DNA from 4 places in the Pseudocitrobacter sp. 2023LY-00077 genome. Region 1 is predicted to be linked to each of the others. Evidence: predicted binding sites of a transcription regulator. Region 1 holds the regulator's gene; each other region holds the start of a gene.
The links. Region 1 encodes CRP, which controls carbon source genes, mostly activating them, when cyclic AMP is high. Its sites were predicted from a motif close to ATGTGANNNNNNTCACAT; they were not measured.
Positions count from the first base shown of each region.

Region 2: a site for CRP is predicted at 1,195-1,212, ahead of ACWWFX_RS21625 (sugar transporter). Genes of this name have one in related genera too.
Region 3: a site for CRP is predicted at 2,260-2,277, ahead of adhE (bifunctional acetaldehyde-CoA/alcohol dehydrogenase). Genes of this name have one in related genera too.
Region 4: a site for CRP is predicted at 1,482-1,499, ahead of serC (3-phosphoserine/phosphohydroxythreonine transaminase). Genes of this name have one in related genera too.

Region 1 covers NZ_JBSPEI010000003.1:21,853-25,002, forward strand. Annotated here, with positions in the region: gene ACWWFX_RS04550 (phosphoribulokinase) at 1-820, shown strand, start outside; gene ACWWFX_RS04555 (OsmC family protein) at 952-1,356, opposite strand; gene crp (cAMP-activated global transcriptional regulator CRP) at 1,659-2,291, shown strand; gene ACWWFX_RS04565 (YccS/YhfK family putative transporter) at 2,340-3,150, shown strand, end outside.
Region 2 covers NZ_JBSPEI010000021.1:39,428-42,577, forward strand. Annotated here, with positions in the region: gene ACWWFX_RS21615 (SLC13 family permease) at 1-296, shown strand, start outside; gene ACWWFX_RS21620 (PhzF family phenazine biosynthesis protein) at 280-1,086, opposite strand; gene ACWWFX_RS21625 (sugar transporter) at 1,287-2,486, shown strand; gene ACWWFX_RS21630 (MarC family NAAT transporter) at 2,523-3,150, opposite strand, start outside.
Region 3 covers NZ_JBSPEI010000004.1:314,483-317,632, forward strand. Annotated here, with positions in the region: gene adhE (bifunctional acetaldehyde-CoA/alcohol dehydrogenase) at 1-2,026, opposite strand, end outside; gene ACWWFX_RS07820 (YchE family NAAT transporter) at 2,515-3,150, shown strand, end outside.
Region 4 covers NZ_JBSPEI010000009.1:63,219-66,368, reverse strand. Annotated here, with positions in the region: gene ycaO (30S ribosomal protein S12 methylthiotransferase accessory factor YcaO) at 1-605, opposite strand, end outside; gene ACWWFX_RS13105 (DUF421 domain-containing protein) at 744-1,436, shown strand; gene serC (3-phosphoserine/phosphohydroxythreonine transaminase) at 1,626-2,714, shown strand; gene aroA (3-phosphoshikimate 1-carboxyvinyltransferase) at 2,783-3,150, shown strand, end outside.

The DNA.
Region 1 (3,150 bases):
AACCACCACCACCAGCCTAGCGTTCCGCAAGATTTTCGCCCAGCTCAAACTCCATGCCGCAGAGGTGGAAGGCGACAGCTTTCATCGCTACACGCGTCCGGAAATGGACTTAGCTATTCGTAAGGCGCGCGATATGGGGCGTCATATCAGCTACTTCGGGCCGGATGCCAACGACTTCAGCCTGCTGGAACAAACGTTCCGCGAGTACGGGCACAGCGGCACCGGACAGTCGCGAAAATATCTGCATACCTATGATGAAGCCGTGCCGTGGAATCAGGTGCCGGGAACCTTTACCCCGTGGCAACCGCTGCCTGAGCCGACCGACGTGCTGTTCTATGAAGGGCTGCACGGCGGCGTGGTCACGCCGCATCATGATGTGGCAAAGCATGTCGATTTACTGGTGGGTGTGGTGCCAATCGTAAACCTGGAGTGGATCCAGAAGATGATCCGCGACACCAGCGAGCGGGGTCACTCCCGCGAGGCGGTGATGGATTCCGTGGTCCGTTCGATGGAAGATTACATCAACTACATCACCCCGCAGTTCTCGCGCACGCATCTCAACTTCCAGCGTGTGCCAACGGTCGATACCTCCGATCCCTTCGCCGCCAAAGGCATTCCGTCGCTGGATGAGAGCTTTGTGGTGATCCACTTCCGCAATCTCGATAATATCGATTTCCCGTGGCTGCTGGCGATGTTGCAGGGCTCGTTTATCTCGCATATGAATACGCTGGTAGTGCCCGGCGGCAAGATGGGGCTGGCGATGGAATTGATCATGACGCCGCTGGTGCAGCGGTTGATGGAAGGGAAGAAGATTGGGTGAAGGGTGCAGGCTGGGCCCCTCACCCCGGCCCTCTCCCGCAGGGAGAGGGAGAAAATCAGCGCAGAACCTGAACACCGCACGGTCAGTCCCCTCTCCCTGCGGGAGAGGGTTAGGGTGAGGGGTGTCTCAACTTACCCCTCCACCACCTCATAAGAATGGGTAATGTTCACCGCTTTGCCCAGCATCAGCGCCACTGAACAATATTTCTCAGCGGACAAATCCACCGCACGGGACACCGCCGCATCTTTCAGCTCTTTGCCGGTCACAATGAAGTGCAGATTAATGTGCGTGAACAGACGTGGCGCTTCTTCGCGGCGTTCAGACGTCAGTTTAACTTCACAATCGGTCACGTCGTAACGGCCCTTTTGCAGAATAGACACCACGTCGATAGCGCTACAGCCGCCCGCTGCCATCAGCACGATTTCCATCGGGCTTGGCGCTTTATCACCTGAGTTGCCATCCATCAAAATCTGGTGCCCGGAAGCCGACTCACCCAGGAAGGTTAACCCTTCAACCCATTTCACACGCGCTTGCATAATTGTCACTCCAGAGTTGCAAATTTATTGTCAGATTACGCGCACATAACAAATCTCGCAACGGAAGTAGACCTGGGTCATGCTGAAGCGAGACACCAGGAGACACACGGCAAAAGCTATGCTAAAACAGTCGGGATGCTACAGAGATACATAAACGTACTGCATGTATGCAGAGGACATCACATACTGGTCGCGACAATCTTTGACGACCAACTTCCCAGGTAGAGGGAAGGATATTATTTCAACCAGTGGCTGCCTGATTTATGCCGCTGGCGATAGCTTATAACAGAGGATAACCGCGCATGGTGCTTGGCAAACCGCAAACAGACCCGACTCTCGAATGGTTCTTGTCTCATTGCCACATTCATAAGTACCCATCGAAGAGCACGCTGATTCACCAGGGTGAAAAAGCGGAAACGCTGTACTACATCGTTAAAGGCTCCGTGGCAGTACTCATCAAGGATGAGGAAGGCAAAGAGATGATCCTTTCCTACCTCAACCAGGGCGATTTCATCGGTGAACTGGGCCTGTTTGAAGAAGGCCAGGAACGTAGCGCCTGGGTTCGGGCGAAAACCGCCTGTGAAGTGGCTGAAATCTCCTATAAGAAATTCCGTCAGCTCATCCAGGTTAACCCGGATATCCTGATGCGTCTCTCGTCTCAGATGGCGCGCCGTCTGCAGGTCACCTCTGAGAAAGTGGGCAACCTGGCGTTCCTCGACGTTACCGGTCGTATCGCGCAGACGCTGCTGAATCTGGCAAAACAGCCGGATGCTATGACCCACCCGGACGGTATGCAGATCAAAATCACCCGTCAGGAAATCGGTCAGATCGTCGGCTGCTCTCGTGAAACCGTGGGTCGTATCCTGAAGATGCTGGAAGATCAGAACCTGATCTCCGCACACGGTAAAACGATCGTCGTTTACGGCACGCGTTAATCCCGTCTGACGGCGTATTGTTCGCGCAATACGCCGTTTTTGTCTCGTATGTGGCGCAGGCTGATTTACCATCCGGAAGTCAACTATGCACTGCGGCAAACGCTGGTGTTATGTTTGCCGGTCGCCGTCGGCCTGATTCTTGGCCAGCTTCAACACGGCTTACTGTTCTCTTTAGTGCCTGCCTGCTGCAACATCGCCGGGTTGGATACTCCCCATAAACGTTTCTTCAAACGCCTGATTATCGGTGGGTCGCTGTTCGCCGGTTGCAGCCTGATTGTGCAACTGCTGTTGGCCGATGATATCCCGCTGCCGTTTATTCTCACCGGTCTGGCGATGGTGCTGGGCGTTACCGCCGAAATCAGCGCCCTGCACGGGCGATTACTTCCGGCCTCGCTAATTGCCGCGATTTTTACCCTGAGCCTGGCGGGCAATATGCCTATCTGGGAACCGTTACTGATCTACGCGCTCGGCACGCTGTGGTACGGGTTGTTCAACTGGTTTTGGTTCTGGCTGTGGCGTGAACAACCGCTACGCGAGTCGTTAAGCCTGCTTTACCGCCAACTGGCGGAGTACTGCGAAGCCAAATATAGCCTGCTGACGCAACATACCGACCCCAATACCGCCCTGCCGCCGTTGCTTAATCGTCAGCAGAAAGTGGTCGATCTGATTTCCCAGTGCTATCAGCAGATGCACATGCTGGCGGCCAATCAGCACAATGATTACAAGCGCCTGCTGCGCGCCTTCCAGATGGGGCTGGATTTGCAGGAGCACATTTCGGTGAGTCTGCACCAGCCGGAAGAGGTGCAAAAACTGGTCGAGCGCAGCCACGCCGAAGCGGTGATTCGCTGGAACGCGCAAA
Region 2 (3,150 bases), on a different contig from region 1:
CGTTATTAACCAGTACTTGCTCTACCTTCACCGGCTCAACAATAGGCTCTATTTTCATTTTCGGCCCTATTGCCATTGCCGCCTGTACAGGGTTAGGTATAAGCCCAATGGCAGCTGCTGTTGCGATAACGATATCAGGCTGGAACGGCGGCTATATGCCTATCGACGGTATGCCAGCAATGATTATGGGAATGGGCAAATACAAAATGTCCGAATTTTGGATTTTCACCATCCCCATGTACTTCATCCGCATTCTGGCGCTATGCGCAGGCGCTGTCTTTATCTTCCCAATGTAACCTCAGGCAAAAAAAGCGTTCCTTTCAAATAAAGGGACGCTTTCCCGCCCATCAGTACCCGATTCCCTTGCCATTCGCAGCGTACATCGCCGCCGCGTGCGGAAACCTGACGCGCCAGCATTTGCGTTTTGCCCAGTTTTTCGCCCCAGTAGGGAATGAGCATAGTATGCGATGAGCCGGTTACCGGATCTTCCCATACCGCTTCACCCGGCGAGAAGAATCGGCTGACAAAATCATACGCGCCGTCGCCGCGTGCAGTAATCGCCACTTTGTGTTCTCCGGGGTTCATGGCGCTAATATTGGGCGTCACCGCCTCAACCTGCTGACGACTCTCCAGTTCAATAACCCAGGCGCGGCCTTTACGTGCATTCAGATACTCCGTAATCCCCAGCGCGGCAAGCATCTCGGCAGGCGGTGTCGCGGGTTGCGTCTCGCCTACCGGAAAATCAAGCGTCAGCCATTCGCCATCGCGCGTGACCGTCAGTTGACCTGATGCGGTTTCAAAGCGAATTGTGCGTTCCGGGTAATGCAGTTGCTGAAAAATAACGTGCGCCGTGGCAAGCGTCGCGTGCCCACACAGGTTGACTTCCTGGCGGGTGGTAAACCAGCGCAGCTCAAAACCACTCGGTTGCTGGACCACAAATGCGGTTTCTGACTGATTATGCTGCTGGGCCATTTTCAGTAATAATGCATCGGGCAACCAGCTCTCAAGAACACACACCGCTGCGGCATTTCCTTCAAACGGACGCTCACTGAACGCATCCACCAGATAAATATCAATTTCCCGCATTGTGATCTCCTGTCGCTGTTCAATCGTTAAAATGACACAAATCTGCGGACTGCGGCAGTCTGATGAGAAAAAAATCACGGGCAATACCATTGATTGAACAGATACAAAATGAGATCTGAATCACAAAACGATTGTCATTCAACCAACAATGGCTTTAAGATCGCACGTCTCATCCTTTCCAAACTACCCCAGAAAATTCTATGACAACGAACACAGTCTCGCGCCACATCGCATGGCTTCGGGTGGTGACGCTCGCCATCGCGGCCTTCATCTTTAATACCACCGAGTTTGTGCCGGTGGGCCTGCTTTCCGATATCGCCGACAGTTTTGGGATGACGACGGCGCAGGTCGGTATCATGCTGACTATCTACGCATGGGTCGTCGCGCTGATGTCACTGCCGTTTATGCTGCTGACCAGCCAGATGGAACGCCGTAAGTTATTGATTGGCCTGTTTGTGCTGTTTATCGCCAGCCATATTCTCTCTTTCTTTGCCTGGAACTTTACCGTGCTGGTCGTCAGTCGTATCGGTATCGCGTTTGCCCATGCCGTGTTCTGGTCGATCACCGCGTCTCTGGCCATCCGCATGGCACCTGCCGGTAAACGGGCTCAGGCGCTGAGCCTGATTGCCACCGGTACCGCGCTGGCAATGGTTTTTGGCATTCCGATTGGCCGCATCGTGGGGCAATATTTTGGCTGGCGAACCACCTTCCTTGCCATTGGTATGGGTGCGCTGCTGACCATGGTGGCGCTGATTAAACTGCTGCCCAAACTACCGAGCGAGCATTCGGGTTCTCTGAAAAGTCTGCCTGTGCTGTTCCGTTGCCCGGCGCTGGTCAGCATTTATCTGCTGACCGTGGTCGTGGTGACCGCCCATTACACCGCGTATAGCTATATCGAACCCTTTGTGCAAAACGTTGCCGAACTGAGTGGAAATTTCGCCACCATGTTGCTGCTGATCCTTGGCGGCGCGGGCATCATCGGCAGCATTCTGTTCGGGAAACTGGGTAATTTGCACGCTTCTGGCCTCATCACCAGCGCCATTGGTCTGCTGCTGGTTTGCCTGCTGCTGCTGCTGCCCGCCTCTCACCAGGCCAGCCACCTGGCGGTATTGAGCGTGTTCTGGGGAATTGCGATTATGATTATCGGCCTGGGAATGCAGGTGAAAGTGCTGTCGCTGGCACCGGATGCCACCGACGTGGCGATGTCGCTGTTTTCCGGGATCTTTAATATTGGGATTGGCGCAGGTGCGTTACTTGGAAGTCAGATAAGCAGCCACATTTCAATGGCCTCTATCGGTTACGTCGGGGCGGTTCCGGCCGTTGCGGCGTTGATTTGGGCTGTAATAATATTCCGCCGCTGGCCTGCCGCGTCATTAGAAGAGCAGGCGCACCGCTCGTGATGGTTCTGGAGCCGGGGATAATCCCGGCTCCCTGCATTACGCGCCCGGCCAGGTGTTAATGATTTCCACCACGCCGTTAATAATAAACTGCACGCCCATACACACCAGTAGGAATCCCATCAGGCGCGAAATGGCTTCAATGCCGCCTTTCCCTACCCAGCGCATAATCGCCCCGGAACTGCGCAGGCTGCCCCACAGAATAATCCCCACCAGAGCAAAAATAATGGGCGGCGAAATCAATACCACCCATTCAGGAAAACTGACGCCATGTTTAATCGTCGATGCAGAACTGATAATCATCGCGATGGTACCCGGCCCTGCTGTGCTCGGCATCGCCAGCGGCACAAACGCAATATTAGCGGTCGGCTCATCTTCCAGCTCTTCTGATTTGCTGGACGCTTCCGGTGATTCGTGGGCTTTCTGCTGCGGGAAAAGCATGCGGAAACCGATAAACGCGACGATCAATCCCCCGGCGATACGCAGTCCAGGTATAGAAATACCGAATGTATTCATCACCAGTTGGCCAGCATAGTAGGCGACCATCATAATGGCGAAGACATAAATAGACGCCATACGTGCCTGATGGTTACGTTCTGCCGCGTTCATATTTCCCGCTAATCCGAGAAAAAGCGCCACGGTTGTGAGCGGGTTTGCCAGCGGTAAA
Region 3 (3,150 bases), on a different contig from region 1:
GAGCCTGGCCGTCGGAGAACTCAGAGGCCAGAACGGAAACGTAAGCTTCCAGGGCGTGAGTGACCGCATCAAGACCACCGAAAGCACACAGGGATTTCGGCATATCCATCACCAGGTTGGCATCGACAATCGCCATATCCGGGGTCAGCGCGTAGTCTGCCAGCGGATATTTCTGACCTGTAGCGTCGTCGGTTACTACCGCAAACGGCGTGACTTCAGAACCGGTACCGGAAGTGGTGGTGACAGCGATCATTTTCGCTTTCACACCCATTTTCGGGAACTTGTAGATACGTTTACGGATGTCCATAAAGCGCAGCGCCAGTTCTTCGAAGTGAGTTTCCGGGTGCTCGTACATAACCCACATGATTTTCGCAGCATCCATCGGGGAACCGCCGCCCAGCGCGATGATCACGTCTGGTTTGAAGGAGTTAGCCAGCTCTGCGCCTTTGCGAACAACGGTCAGGGTTGGGTCTGCTTCAACTTCAAAGAACACTTCAACTTCAACGCCAGCCGCTTTCAGAACAGAGGTGATCTGGTCTGCGTAGCCGTTGTTGAACAGGAAGCGGTCAGTCACGATGAGCGCACGTTTGTGGCCATCAGTAATCACTTCATCCAGCGCGATTGGCAGTGAGCCACGGCGGAAGTAGATAGATTTCGGAAGTTTGTGCCACAACATGTTTTCAGCTCGCTTAGCAACGGTTTTTTTGTTGATCAGGTGCTTAGGACCAACGTTTTCAGAGATGGAGTTACCACCCCATGAACCACAACCCAGAGTCAGGGAAGGTGCGAGTTTGAAGTTATACAGGTCACCGATACCACCCTGAGAAGCCGGGGTGTTAATCAGGATACGCGCGGTTTTCATCATCTGACCGAAGTGAGCGACGCGTTCCGGCTGGTTGTCCTGGTCGGTATACAGGCAAGAGGTATGACCGATACCGCCCATGGCAACCAGTTTTTCAGCTTTAACAACAGCATCTTCGAAGTCTTTGGCGCGGTACATTGCCAGCGTCGGAGACAGTTTTTCGTGTGCAAACGGTTCGCTTTCGTCGACAACTTTCACTTCACCAATCAGAATCTTGGTGGTCGCCGGTACGGTGAAGCCTGCCAGTTCTGCGATTTTAGCCGCAGGCTGACCCACGATAGCGGCGTTCAGCGCGCCATTTTTCAGAATGATGTCCTGAACGGCTTTCAGCTCTTTACCCTGCAGCATGTAGCCGCCGTGGCTGGCGAAACGTTCGCGAACGGCGTCGTATACGGAATCAACCACAACAACAGACTGTTCAGACGCACAAATTACGCCGTTATCGAAGGTTTTAGACATCAGCACGGATGCAACAGCACGTTTGATATCAGCGGTTTCGTCGATAACAACCGGGGTGTTACCTGCGCCTACGCCGATTGCTGGTTTACCGGAGCTGTATGCTGCTTTAACCATGCCTGGACCACCGGTCGCGAGGATCAGGTTGATGTCCGGGTGGTGCATCAGGGCGTTAGACAGTTCTACAGACGGTTGGTCAATCCAGCCGATCAGATCTTTCGGCGCGCCAGCAGCGATAGCTGCCTGCAGGACGATGTCTGCTGCTTTGTTCGTTGCATCTTTAGCACGCGGATGCGGAGAGAAGATGATAGCGTTACGCGTCTTCAGGCTGATCAGTGATTTAAAGATAGCGGTTGAAGTCGGGTTGGTAGTCGGGACGATACCACAGATAATGCCGATAGGTTCAGCGATGGTGATGGTACCGAAGGTGTCGTCTTCAGAGAGGACGCCACAGGTTTTTTCATCTTTATAGGCGTTATAGATGTATTCAGAAGCAAAGTGGTTTTTGATCACTTTATCTTCAACAATACCCATGCCGGATTCGGCAACAGCCATTTTTGCGAGAGGAATTCGAGCATCTGCGGCAGCCAGAGCGGCGGCGCGGAAGATTTTGTCGACTTGTTCTTGAGTGAAACTGGCATATTCACGCTGGGCTTTTTTTACGCGCTCTACGAGTGCGTTAAGTTCAGCGACATTAGTAACAGCCATAATGCTCTCCTGATAATGTTAAACTTTTTTAGTAAATCATCTGCTCGACAAGTCAGTATAGACAGAGCGCTACCAGCTTGCTTAGACCTTAAAGGAACAATCCACAACCCGTTCCCGATTCACTGATTTACTAAAAGAGCTTCGAACTCAAAGAGCGTTGCCTGAACTTCTTTCAGAGAATTTCCCTGAAATCTGTCGGCGTAATCAAGATTACTCACTTCTGAGTATGAAATATGTGATCAGCGTCAAAATTACGCCAAGCTGACACCTTTCAGCAGCCCCATTTTAGTAAAGATTGTAAATTGTTAACCATGGGTTGTGATGATTGGAGTGCACATTAGCATAATTTAAATCAATATATAACATTCTGTATTTCCGTGATTTTTGCAGAATTCTGGTGAAGTATGCCGCCAAACAGCGTATCTTCTGCGGAGTTTTTGTATTCATTTTTCGTCAACTACCACTTTTTATGGTGTTTCGGAGTTCACGTGACTCAGGCTCTGTTTGATTTTCCGATTTTTGTGAAGTTTTTTATTGGGCTATTCGCGCTGGTAAACCCGGTTGGGATCATCCCCGTCTTCATCAGTATGACGAGCTACCAGACGGCGGCGGCGCGTAATAAAACCAATATGACGGCGAACCTCTCCGTCGCCATTATTCTGTGGACCTCGCTGTTTCTCGGCGATGGCATTCTGCAACTCTTCGGGATCTCCATCGACTCCTTCCGCATTGCGGGCGGTATCCTGGTGGTCACCATCGCAATGTCGATGATCAGCGGTAAGCTGGGGGAAGATAAGCAGAACAAACAGGAAAAATCAGAGACGGCGATTCGCGAAAGCGTGGGCGTTGTGCCATTAGCGCTGCCGTTGATGGCTGGGCCTGGCGCAATCAGTTCTACTATCGTGTGGGGGACGCGCTTTCATACGCTTCCTTATCTCGCCGGTTTTACGGTGGCCATTGCGCTGTTTGCTTTCTGCTGTTGGGGGCTCTTTCGCATCGCGCCCTGGCTAGTGCGCTTGTTAGGGCAGACCGGTATCAACGTCATCACCCGTATCATGGGTCTGTTGCTAATGGCGCTGGGTATTGAATTTATTGTGACCGGAATAAAAGCCATTTTCCCGGGG
Region 4 (3,150 bases), on a different contig from region 1:
TCGAACACTTCGGACAACCCCTGTACGCGGGCTTCGTTAGCGGTGTTGCCCGCAGACATACCGTTAGAAACGTACAGGTTGCCGACGATGTTCATCGGGATATAAATGGTTTCACCGTCAGACTGGCGCGTAAACGGCAGGCCACATACACCGCGATCGGTATTGCCCGATTGCAGATCGACCATCAGGCTGCCGGTCAACTGATCGTCAGGATCGTAGAACGCTCGCAGACGCGTATCGAGCAGGCCTTCCGGCAGTTCGTCATCTTCCGGGATCGGGAACCATTTTTCGTTCGGATAATGCACGAATGGACCGTTAGCGATTTTCTCACCCAGCCAGAAATCGGCGAAGAAGTAGTTGGTTGACAGGCGCTCGAAATATTCCCCTAACGCAGACGCCAGCGCGGCTTTTTTGGTTGCGCCTTTACCGTTGGTAAAGCACAGCGAGCACGCTTTGTCGCGGATATGTACCGACCAGACGTTCGGCACCGGGTTCAGCCAGGAGGCCTCTTCGATGTCAAAGCCCAGGTCGAGCAGTTTTTGCTGGAAGCGAGCGATGGAATCTTCCAGTGCGGCATCTTTGCCGGGGATATAGGTTTGCGTCATGACGGTCTCATTTTTATCGTACGGAAAGCGCGCAATGATACGGGGTTTGGATGAATGTAGCTATCGCGATTGATAACGATAATAAATTAAATGCGCTGGTCTATGATTAACGGCAATGGCATCTTTGCAGGTATAAAAATGAAATCGTTCGATCTACACCGCATGGCGCTGGATAAAGTCCCGCTGGACTTCCTCGGCGAAGTGGCGCTGCGTTCGCTCTATACCTTTATACTGGTTTTCCTGTTCCTGAAAATCACTGGCCGGCGTGGTGTCCGCCAGATGTCGCTGTTTGAAGTGCTCATCATCCTGACGCTGGGTTCCGCCGCAGGCGATGTGGCATTTTATGACGATGTGCCGATGCTGCCGGTGCTGGTGGTGTTTATCACTCTGGCTGCCCTTTATCGGTTGGTGATGTGGCTGATGTCGCGTAGCGAAAAACTGGAAGATTTGCTGGAGGGGAAACCGGTCATTGTAGTGGAAGAGGGTGAGCTGGCGTGGGAACGTTTGCAGTCTGAGAACATGACTGAGTTTGAGTTTTTCATGGAACTGCGGCTGGGCGGCGTCGAGCAACTCGGGCAGGTGCGGCTGGCCATTATGGAAACGAATGGGCAAATCAGCCTCTATTACTATCCCGATGATGACGTAAAAGCCGGTATGGTGATTTTACCGTCGAGCTGTGTCTCGCGCTTTACCACGGTTCCCGAGGCAGCGGACTACGCCTGCGTTCGGTGCAGCGCGATTTTTCACTTTAATGCCGGGGAACATCAATTATGTCCCCGCTGCGCAAATCCAGAATGGTCGAAGGCCAGCACCGCGAAACGCGTCACCTGATAGCGGATTTCTCCATTTTCACTCGTCAATGCGGAAGATTCTGTTGTGTGACTTATGACACATTTTCTGACCGCTCAGTATTACCCATTGCGGCGAGTGTCACTGAATGATAAAACCGATATCCACAGGAATAACTTATACCCGGGTGAACGCACACGGGTAGACAACATTGCAACGTGGTGAGGGGAAATGGCTCAGGTCTTTAATTTCAGTTCAGGTCCGGCAATGCTACCGGCAGATGTCCTTAAACAGGCGCAAAACGAATTACGCGACTGGAACGGATTGGGTACATCAGTAATGGAAGTTAGCCACCGTGGGAAAGAGTTTATCCACGTGGCGGAAGAAGCAGAAAAGGATTTTCGTGACCTGCTCAATATCCCTTCCAACTATAAAGTGTTGTTTTGCCATGGCGGCGGTCGCGGCCAGTTCGCTGGCGTGCCGCTGAACATTTTGGGTGATAAAACCACCGCAGACTATGTTGACGCGGGTTACTGGGCAGCCAGCGCAGTAAAGGAAGCGAAGAAATACTGCACGCCGAACGTGATTGACGCCAAAATCACCGTTGACGGCAAGCGTGCCGTGACGCCGATGAGCGAATGGCAGCTTTCTGACAATGCTGCGTATCTGCACTATTGCCCGAATGAAACCATTGATGGCATCGCTATCGATGAAACCCCGAATTTCGGTAAAGACGTGGTCGTTGCAGCTGACTTCTCCTCTACCATCCTTTCCCGCCCGATTGATGTCAGCCGCTTTGGCGTGATTTACGCTGGCGCGCAGAAAAACATCGGCCCGGCCGGCCTGACGCTGGTGATTGTGCGTGAAGATCTGCTTGGCAAAGCCAACATTGCCTGCCCGTCGATTCTGGATTACTCCGTGCTGAACGAAAATGATTCCATGTTCAACACGCCGCCGACCTTCGCCTGGTATCTGGCGGGTCTGGTCTTCAAATGGCTGAAAGAGCAGGGCGGCGTGGCGGCGATGGATCGCGTCAACCAGCAGAAAGCTGAACTGCTGTATGGCGTTATCGACAACAGCGATTTCTATCGTAACGATGTTGCGGCGTCTAACCGTTCTCGCATGAACATTCCGTTCCAGCTGGCGGACAGCGCACTGGATAAAGTCTTCCTTGAAGAGTCCTTCGCGGCGGGTCTGCATTCACTGAAAGGCCACCGCGTCGTTGGCGGGATGCGCGCGTCAATCTATAACGCGATGCCGCTGGCGGGCGTTCAGGCATTGACCGATTTCATGCAGGACTTCGAACGTCGCCACGGTTAATTTTTTCGTTTTCATCCCCCGCAGTATTCTGCGGGGGTTTTTATTGTCGATTTTGAGAGTTGAGTTTCATGGAATCCCTGACGTTACAACCCATTGCGCGTGTTGATGGCACCATTAACCTGCCTGGTTCAAAAAGTGTCTCTAACCGCGCCTTGCTGCTGGCAGCTTTAGCACGCGGCACCACTGTCCTGACTAATCTGCTGGACAGCGACGATGTTCGCCACATGCTGAATGCGCTGAGTGCGCTGGGAATTCATTACACCTTGTCTGCCGATCGCACCCGTTGTGAAGTCACGGGTAACGCAGGCCCGTTGCAGGCCAATGAATCACTGGAATTGTTCCTCGGGAATGCGGGCACGGCGATGCGTCCTCTGGCGGCTGCACTTTGTCTGGGTCGCAACGATATCGTGCTGACCGGCGAACCGCGCATGAAAGA